3 regions of the Paenibacillus sp. FSL L8-0644 genome follow, and region 1 is predicted to be linked to each of the others. Evidence: riboswitches for the same ligand, from Rfam matches in the RefSeq annotation. Region 1 holds a riboswitch; each other region holds the start of a gene.
The links. Region 1 has a riboswitch for cobalamin ahead of cobJ (precorrin-3B C(17)-methyltransferase). Riboswitches for the same ligand answer to the same signal wherever they lie in the genome.

Region 1 (3,280 bases):
CGATATGGCAGAGGATATGGGCGTGGCTGAGCAGATTATAGAGTTGCTGCAATCCTCCAACATTGCAGCGCGGGGCTACAAGACGGTCAATGGACTCAAAAAGCGTGGCTTTACGCCAGCAGTACGAGACGAGGACGGAAGTTTGATCGGATTGACAGGAGCTTTCGCCCCATACGATCTGAAGGGGAAGGAAGTGCTGTTGCAACTGCATGGCGATCCAGCCCCACGGTTGGTAAAATGGCTGGACGAGCAGGGGGCAGTGACCCGCCAGGTACTTCCTTATAAGCATATCCCACCTGAGGAAGCAAAATTGCAGGCGTTACTGGAGGATGTTATCCATCGTAATGTTGATGCCGTTACATTCACGAGTGGTCCGCAAATTCGATTTTTGGCCCAATATGCCAGAGAGCAAAATCGAATCGAGGATTTACTGGAAGCTTTTCGTGAGGATGTGATTGCTGTATCCGTAGGGAAGGTGACTGCACAGTCCATTGTGGAAGAAGGGATTGATCGAGTCGTGTTTCCAACCGAAGAGCGCATGGGCGCGATGATGGTGGAGCTGGGCAAATATTTTGAACATAACGATTCGGTGCATGGCTGTGGTCTGAAGATCGTGAATGGTCATTGAAATGAGATCAAAATTATAAATGCAGTATGCTAAAAAAATGAACTTATATTTCGGGATACAGAGTAAAATAAAGATAAGGGCCTCCGAGGTCTTTATCTTTTTTTGTTGGACATGCATCGACAAAGATTTTTGTTATAGCGAAAATGTTTATCTAATATAATGAATAAGTTTCGATGCTACTTAGGACAGGAGCTGAGACGTTAATGAATTCTATTTGCGTATTTGCCGGGTCCAGACCTGGACATTTATCGGTATATGTTGAGGCAGCAGGCAAACTGGGAGAAGCCATGGCTCGCCATCATATCCGTCTGATCTATGGCGGCTCTAGCAGGGGGCTAATGGGAGAGGTGGCGGATGGAATGCTGGCGGGTAACGGTCAGGTCACTGGTATTATGCCCACCCTATTATTTGATGCAGAGATCATTCATCGGGGAGTTACCGAATTTATTGAGGTAGCAAGCATGCATGAGCGTAAAGCGGCAATGAGCGAGATGGCCGATGCGTTTATCGCCCTTCCGGGTGGCTTGGGAACCTTCGAGGAGCTGTTCGAGGTATTGTGCTGGGCGCAAATTGGCATTCATCGCAAGCCCATTGGGCTGCTGAATGTGAATGGATATTTTGACCCGTTAGTAGAAATGGTGCGTCATAGCGTGCAAGAAGGGTTTACCGGGGCTGAGCACCCAGCGTTATTAAGTATCTCTGCGGACCCGGACGAATTGCTACATATGTTAAAAAATAAAGCAGAGAACTTGAAATAAAGCGTTTTTCGTGCTTGCACAACTGATTGAGGCAAGGTTATGATAAGACCCATAATCAAATAGCGGACAGACAAGGTGCCTTTGCGGTTGAGCAAAGGGTAACAGGGAATCGGGTGCAAATCCCGAGCGGTCCCGCCACTGTAAGGAAGAGGATTTTTTTTAATGGTCACTCGTGAAAAACGGGGAAGACGAAAGAATCTGTTGATGCCAAGCCAGGAGACCTACCTTGATCTGTATGCACCGTTAACCTTCGCGGAGAGGATGGGTGTACGAAATCAGGAAATCAGGCACACGTTGCTTTTTCCATGTTGGCTAGAGGTTTGCGTGGATATGAACGTGCAGCAGCGTTTGAAGCGTAAACAGACAGATGGAAAACAACGGCAGGCTGGAGGAAGACAAATCGTGTCTTCTTACGCTGTTTGTTCGTCTGATGAGAGATACGTACATAGAAGCCCCATCCGGGTAGGATGGGGCTTTTTTGAGTTACAGGATGTCCAAAAATCATTGGAATAGATAGCATAGCTGCCCTGAAAAGGATGAATAGGAGGAGCCCGATGAGCCCATTAGGAAAATTGTTGGTGATTGGATTTGGACCAGGAGATATGGAACATATCACAAAACGGGCGCTGGATGCGCTGGCCGAAAGTGAGGTCATTATCGGCTACAATACCTATGTTGATTTGATCCGTCCGTTGTTGAACGGACAGGAGATTGTACGTACAGGGATGACAGAGGAAGTGAGCCGTGCGCAGGAGGCGGTTCGCCAAGCAGAGATGGGCAAGAAGGTAGCCGTCATTTCCAGTGGAGATGCAGGAGTCTATGGCATGGCAGGGCTGGTGTACGAAGTGCTGATGCAAAAAGGCTGGCGACGCGAGGACGGGGTTGAGGTAGAAGTCGTACCGGGGATCTCGGCAATTCAGTCCTGTGCTTCGTTGCTGGGGGCGCCGGTTATGCATGATGCTTGCACGATCAGTCTGAGTGATCATCTGACCCCGTGGGAAACGATTGTGAAGCGTGTAGAAGCTGCGGCTTCAGCTGATTTTGTGATTGCATTATACAACCCGCGCAGTGGTCGGCGTACGCGCCAGATTGTGGAGACGCAGTCCATTTTGCTGCGTTACCGCGATCCGCAAACTCCGGTCGGGTTGGTGAAAAGTGCTTATCGTGAGCGTCAGCAAGTTATTGTAACGACGCTGGAAGATATGCTGAACCATGACATCGGGATGCTGACGACTGTAATCATCGGCAATTCCTCGACGACGGTGTATGACGGTTTGATCGTGACTCCGCGCGGATATCAGCGCAAATACACGTTGGATGCGACCGAGCAGGCGCTCAAGCCGCATCAGCGTCTCCGCACGGAAGCGGAGCCGTGGTCGCTGGGAGCGCAAGAGGGTACACCGCAGGCAGGAGCAGCCCCGACTACGCCCGCTGGACCCTCCGCGAGCGGCGCTGCGGTTGCGACGCAGGCACGCCCGCAAGCGATGGCTGCCGTGCAGGCAACAACTGCTGTGCAAACCGGCACGGCCCCGGCATCGCTGGCGGCAGAGGCGCTAAGCCGCCTCGCTGTCGGCGGCAAGCTGCCTGGCGAAGCCAACGCTCGCTGGAGCGGGCAAGCGCCTACCGCCAAGAGCACCGCCGGAACGTCGGCGGTGGCCGGAGCAGGGGCCGCGGCCGGGATGGCGACAGGCGGCTTTGGCAAGCCTGCGCTGTTTGAGGTGGGTGTTTCCCCGGGTGTGGGAAACAAGAAGTTCACCGCTCGCCAGATGGCGCTGCTCGCCGAGGTAGCGGGTGATGACGGCGAGCTGGAATACACGCCGGATCATCAGATCGTGCTGCGCGTGCCGTGTGCAGACCCCGAGGAACTGGTCGGGCGGCTGCGGGATGAACGATT
Region 2 (3,280 bases), 3.5 Mb from region 1:
CCAGCCCTATGACCACATAAGGTAAAAGGATTCCTGTATATGACCAACCGCGCAGACTAAGACTTCCCATCGTCCAGTACAATATTTCATTGACCGTCTCCTTCGACATGGCTGTCAGAAAGGAAACAACCGCTCCCAGAAAGGATTGCATCACCACACCCGACAAAATGAGACTTTGTGTCGGAATTTTCCCACCTTCCCGTGCCAACGTCAGCACCATCCACAGCGTAAGCATTCCGGTCGTAAATGCCACTAGCGGCAGCGTCCATATGCCAACAAATGAAAATTGAAGGCCCCAATAAATCAGTACTGCCGCTCCTACCGAAGCCCCCGAGGATACCCCCAGTGTATACGGATCAGCCAAAGGATTACGCAGCACACCCTGAAATCCGGCTCCCGCCAGCGCCAGCGCTGCTCCTACCAACATTCCCAGTAACACTCGTGGCAATCTGACCTTCAAAATAATCTGCTCTGAGGATGTATTCCAATCCGGTGTAAACGTATCGCCTAACCACGGTAGGTGGTTAACCAGAATGCCCGTGATTTGGCTGACCGGAAGCTTGGCCGAGCCGATGCCAAGACAGAGCAGCAGCGTCAGCAACAGCAGGACAAGACCTGTCCCTCCAAAGCCGATCAGTTTACGGTTCATTTGAAAATTTCAGGATACACGCCCTTGGCCACTTCCTTGAGACCTTCCGTTACGCGTGGACCCGGACGACTGATCAAATTATCATCCACGGCAAACACCCGGTTGTGGCGAACAGCCGATATTTGATCCCATCCACTGCGAGCTTTAATGATATCACCGAGCGTCTGGCCCGTTTTGTCGTCCTTGACACTTTTGCTGTACAAAATCACGTCAGGGTTCGCAGCAATAATATTTTCCTCACTGATTTGGTACCACCCCTTCTGCGTGGCACCTACATTTTCGCCGCCCGCCAACGTAATCAGCTCGTCCATAAACTCGCCTTTACCCACTGTCCAGCCTGGTGAAAACTCGACGTATACCCGCAGCTTCTGCCCTTTACCGATATTTTTAATTCCTTCTTTTACTTCTGCTACATCTGCTCTCATCTTGTCAGTCACCGCTCTTGCTTCTCTCTGATGATCGGTGATTTTCCCATACAATTCGATGTTAGCCATGACATCTTCCACTGTCTTCGGTTCCGTTTTAAAAATCATAATTCCCATGTCGCGCAGCTTGGTCGTAGCCTGTTCACTAAGTGATATCCCTGCAAAAACGACTTCCGGGTTCGCAGCAATGATCGCCTCTTCGTTCGGTTTCATAATACCGCCCACTTTAGGCTTTTTCGTAGCTGCTTCCGGGTAATCAGAGTAGTCGGAGACGCCGACAATTTCCTTATCCAGCCCAATGGCGAACAACGCCTCGGTTTCTGCCGGGGAGACGGAAACGATTTTATCCGGCGCTTTTTTGAATGTAAATTCCTGTCCTGTTGCATCTTTAACTGTGAGCGGGTAAACCGTTTTGCCCGGAGGCTCTTGTGCGTTTACTGCCTGTCCCGGCTGCTGTGAAGAAGCCTGACCCTCTTTATTTTCTGCATTTTTTCCATTAGCGCCACATGCACTCAGCACAACTGCCAAAATCAGAGCCAATAGACCTGTTGTCCACACCTTTATTTTTTTTCCTGCCATGATTTGCACCCCTTCATAAATAAATCGTTAAGAGCGTTACTTGAACATCATCAGATATCTTCTAAATCTAGCCTTTTTTCCTATCAAAAACCCCCGCATCCTCATATCAGGACACAGGGGTCACGTTAGCGCAGATCGTGCGCAGGCGGCAGCTTCTTTCCGCATGGACAGTCACTGCGAACACGTCATCCTTTCCTCGAAGGATTATGGTGACAGGCGGACGGGCAGGTATCCTGACTTATGGTAAAATACATGTCCTGAAATTCTTTCATATGCTTAGTAACATATAAAGAGGACTAACGGGCATGTTTCCATTTACAGTGGCGGGACCGCGCCGGATTCACACCGACTTCCCTTTTAACAGCGCAGGGAGGGAAACCATAGTTTCATCACGCTGCGCCGACCTCGTCTGCTGGATATTTGATGTAGTGGTAGTCAAGCCGTTCTTTTACTTGATGATTATAGGTTAAAATGAGGCGGCTTACAACCCAAACAGCCTCTTTATCCGCTGGTGTCTAACCTAATGAGGAAGCATTTCCGCTATGTAATTGTGCGGTCCTGCCAGCCTCAATTGAATCCTTAATGCTTCTCCCGGCTTCGGATTCAGACTCCAAAAATCATGGCCCGGTATCAGCATGCAAGCTAGCTGACGAATTACGCCACCATGCGTAACGACCAAAACAGAGGGCGACGTAGCAGTCAAATCCATGGGTTGAACTTCCATAGCAACACGCCATTCATACAGAGAGTCAAGAAATTTGCGCAGACGATTTACAAAATCTGTCCAAGACTCTCCACCAGGTGGGGTGATCCGTTGCGGCTCATCAATCCAAGCCCGATACAACGACACATCCTTGAGCATGTCATACGTTTTTCCATCCCACTCGCCAAAATGAAGCTCTCGCAGACATGGTTCCATCATAGGAGGCATAGTAGATAGGGAACGCCCAGACGTCAACTCTGATTCCGGCACAATGATCTGCAAGGTCTGGCGACATCGCATTAAGTCGCTGCAATAGATTCGAGCAAAGGACTGACCTTGCAATTTTTCCTGCAAAGGCTTTAATTCCTGCTCTGCCCCCGGTAGCAAACCTAAGTCGGAGTGTCCCAGATATCGACGTTCCTTGTTCCATAAGGTTGTGCCGTGACGAACTAACACGAGCTCCATATCCCAATGCAGATCTTCTTTAGCATCATACGGCACCTTATCCTCCTGTGAGTTCGGTCTTTGTGCGTATTCTACTGTCCTTTTTGCTGCTATATCTTGTTTCAAGAAATGTCACTTCCTGCTCGATCATTATTCAGTGTGTCACTCCTCACCCTCACCGCACCCATCCCAAGGCAAAACAACCTGCGGCTCCTAACAAACACAATCCTACAAACATACTGGACACGGCGAACATCAGCTGGATCGTATGCCGTATATCTTTCGACTCTAGCGGTCGTATCCAATCCCCCATGTATGCACGAAAGGAGCGCACGCCATGATACACATTATATCCTCCAAGACGAATCCCCAATGCACCAGCAACAGCCGATTCCGGGAAGCCACTGTTCGGACTTGGGTGCAGACGAGCGTCTCGCTTGACTGTGCGCCAGCTTCTTGCAGCATCTCGTTTGTACATCC
Region 3 (3,280 bases), 240 kb from region 1:
ATCATAAATTACTTTTAAACCAGGCTGAGGTTCAGGGTTGTCAATATGATATACCGGCAGTGATTTGGCTTCTTCTTTGATTTCCTTAATTAGTGCCTCTTCTTTTTGTAGCTCAATTTGTTGTTCAGCAGTAAGTGGAGCAACAGCAGCTAGAGATTTTTGTGGTTCAGGTACAGGAGTTCCTTTTTCCAATACAACCATGTTATTGTTCTCGTCATATTGGATGATTGTACCCGCCAACATTTGGTCAGGGATTTTTTCCCCTTTCTCAGCATGAGAGATTGCTGGACTGACGACTCCCCAAGAAATGAGTAGCGTTACAGCTAGAAAAGCTTGTGGTAGATACTTTACTTTCATACAAAGCGCCTCCTCGAAAAATTTGTAAATCCATAGATAGCATAAATGAGCTCACATACTATATCAACCTTTTAATGGAATATATGAATATATTTATCTATATTTTTATAAGCAAGAGTTCATTATCCTGACATATACGACATTTAATGACAGTTTTATAACAGCAGATTTGATAGTCCAGTAGGAGTAAGAAGCTAAAGGAGTTCTCCAAATGAACATTAGGAGCTTATTAATCTACTAGAACAATTTGCTAGAGTGATGGGTGATATCATGGTATAATTTACCTTATGGATTTTGAATAGTGGTGGATGTTTTCGGACCACGGTGTAGCTTCCTGAAAGGGGGTGAAGCCGATGGTCAACCTTGTGTCGTGCTACGATGTGTTGCGTTGGATGGTTACGTTACTAAGCCTGGTGTTTAGTATTCGTAAACTTTATCGCTGGCTACGTCGGAAATTTCGGAACAAGCGAAAACCCACCGCGTAATTAGGTTGGCCCCTAACGGTGGGTTTCGTTTGCATTAACCATTAGTTATGCAGCGCGCCGTGGGTGATCCACAGCCTTTCAAGTCCTAAGAGTCTTTGCCGTTGGCGCGGCGAAGACTCTTTTTAGTATACGGACACGGTGGTTTACTCTATACCTAATTTTAACACTTCAATTGCGTACACGCAATTGGAGGTTAGGTCTTGTTTCTACCTTATCGTTCAAATTTAAATTATTGTGCAGCCTTTATTGACAAGCCTGTGACAACAAAATAAGATCGTAATGAAAAGAAATAAAGGAAGAAAACAGGTGTGAGCCGGACAACTCTATGTATGGGGTTTCGTAGAGACGATGTACATAGTTGTTGAGCATGTTCACTTAAAAGGGAAGTTCGGTTGATTCCGACACGGGCCCGCCACTGTATACAGGCATCAGCAGGATACTGCTGGAGCTTTCAGAACAGCCACTGGAATTGTGAAGAACCGGGAAGGCCTGAAAGATACGCCTGGAGTCAGGAGACCTGCCTGTTTTGACATCACTGTCAGACCCACGGGATTGCTGGGGAGGTGGTTAGGCGTGCTGCATACGGAATGTCTGAAACCGATCCCTTCTATATTATTAGAGTTGGCTTCGAGGTGAGTTTTGGCATTTTATATTGAAGGCATTTCTGACTGCTAATCAAGTGGTCCGGAATGCTTTTTTTGGCGTTTTACGTTAGGTTTATATGTTTTTACAAGATAGAGGGGGACTCATGAAATGATTAGCAATCGTAGTAGGCGTTCATGGTTCGTATGTACAGGGGTGATGCTGCTGCTAGCAGTTATGGCTCTTTCGGGATGTGCCAGCAATAAGACGGCGGATAGCTCCGGCAAGGGGGAGAACGCGTCAGCACAACAAACAGCGACAGATAAAAAGCTAGTAATGGCGTATACGTGGAAACCGTCAGGCGTTGACCCGCACGGAGATAATAGCTGGGATGTAATGCGATCCGGTGCAGGCGAGACGCTGGTACGTTTGAATGAAAAGCTGGAACCTATGGCTTGGTTGGCAAAGGAGTGGAAGCAGGACAGCCCTACAGTTTGGACGTTCAGCTTGCAGGATAAAGTCACTTTTCATAATGGAAAAAGTATGGATGCAGCAAGTGTAAAAGCGTCTTTGTTACGCTCTATTGAGAAAAGCCATCTGGCGAAGGATTTACTGAATGTGAAGTCCATTGATGTAAGCGGCCCGCTGGCCTTGAAGATCACGACAAACCAGCCGAATGCGGCGTTGGTGTCTAATCTAGCTGATCCATCGACGATTGTACTGGATGTGGCATCGATGAAAGATGAACAGAGTCACCCAGCGATGACAGGCGCCTTTAAAGTCAAAGCGTTCAACAAGGACCAATCGTTGGTCGTAGAGCGTTATGACGGATACTGGGGCGAGAAGGCACGATTGGCTGAAGCGACGATGAAGTTCATTACGGACGGGAATTCGCGCCTGATGGCACTGCAATCCGGTGAGGTGGACGTAGCGACGGATATTCCGGTTGATAACGCAGAGGTACTGAAAAAGAACGGCAAGCTGCAAGTGCTGTCAGCTCCGTCCTTGCGCACCCATATGATCGTGTACAATATGGAATCGCCAGTATTCAAGGATGTGGCGAACCGTAAGGTGGTGGACAGCCTGATTCCACGCGCATCGATTGTGAGCGCCGTCATGAGGGACTTCGGTACGGAGGCAAGCAGCCCGTTCCCGAGCATTCTTCCCTTCGGTAAAGTTGAGCGTAAAGCGCTGGACGGAACGGCAGAGCAACTTTTGACGAAGGATGGCTGGCAGAAGGACGCCCAAGGGACATGGACTAAGCAAGGCAAGCCGTTCGAGGTTACGCTGCTGACTTTCCCTCAGCGTCCGGAGCTCTCTGTTATGGCTGAGGTCATCCAAAGCCAATTGCTGAAAGAGGGAATCCAGGTCAAGATTCGCAAGGTGGAAAATATCGACGAGGCGTTGACCAAAAACGATTGGGATTTTGCTATGTACAGTATGCTTACTGCTCATACAGGAGAGCCGCAATATTTTATGGACATGTTTTATTCTTTGAAAAGCGAAGCCAATGTAAGCCGTTATAGTTCCAAACCGCTAGAGAGTATTCTGAACAGCCTGAAGCTGGCGAAGGATACAGCGCAGCGTAATGCCATGACACTACAAGCGCTGGATATCATCAATACGGATTTGCCACAGTCGTTCATTGTGCATCCTGATAATGTGTTTGGCGTGAAAAAAGGGGTGGAGGGTTTTACACCCCATCCGATCGAGTATTACTACATTACGACGCAATCCGATATTGCGGAATAACGAGCTGCGTATCCTATGATTCGTTTTATACTGGAACGTGTGGCGCAGCTGCTTATCATTGTATTCGTGGTATCCACGCTGACTTTTGTACTGATGCGGCTGGC

Region 2: another riboswitch for cobalamin. It lies ahead of NSS94_RS07300 (ABC transporter substrate-binding protein); the one in region 1 lies ahead of cobJ (precorrin-3B C(17)-methyltransferase).
Region 3: another riboswitch for cobalamin. It lies ahead of NSS94_RS24275 (ABC transporter substrate-binding protein); the one in region 1 lies ahead of cobJ (precorrin-3B C(17)-methyltransferase).

Annotation. Positions count from the first base shown of each region.
Region 1 covers NZ_JBBOYN010000001.1:5,123,454-5,126,733, reverse strand. Annotated here, with positions in the region: gene NSS94_RS23205 (uroporphyrinogen-III synthase) at 1-628, shown strand, start outside; gene NSS94_RS23200 (LOG family protein) at 832-1,386, shown strand; cobalamin riboswitch at 1,444-1,629, shown strand; gene cobJ (precorrin-3B C(17)-methyltransferase) at 1,941-3,280, shown strand, end outside.
Region 2 covers NZ_JBBOYN010000001.1:1,619,283-1,622,562, reverse strand. Annotated here, with positions in the region: gene NSS94_RS07305 (FecCD family ABC transporter permease) at 1-649, opposite strand, end outside; gene NSS94_RS07300 (ABC transporter substrate-binding protein) at 646-1,653, opposite strand; cobalamin riboswitch at 1,860-2,051, opposite strand; gene NSS94_RS07295 (histidine phosphatase family protein) at 2,174-2,926, opposite strand; gene cbiB (adenosylcobinamide-phosphate synthase CbiB) at 2,976-3,280, opposite strand, start outside.
Region 3 covers NZ_JBBOYN010000001.1:5,360,131-5,363,410, reverse strand. Annotated here, with positions in the region: gene NSS94_RS24280 (hypothetical protein) at 1-357, opposite strand, end outside; cobalamin riboswitch at 1,184-1,381, shown strand; gene NSS94_RS24275 (ABC transporter substrate-binding protein) at 1,596-3,176, shown strand; gene nikB (nickel ABC transporter permease) at 3,192-3,280, shown strand, end outside.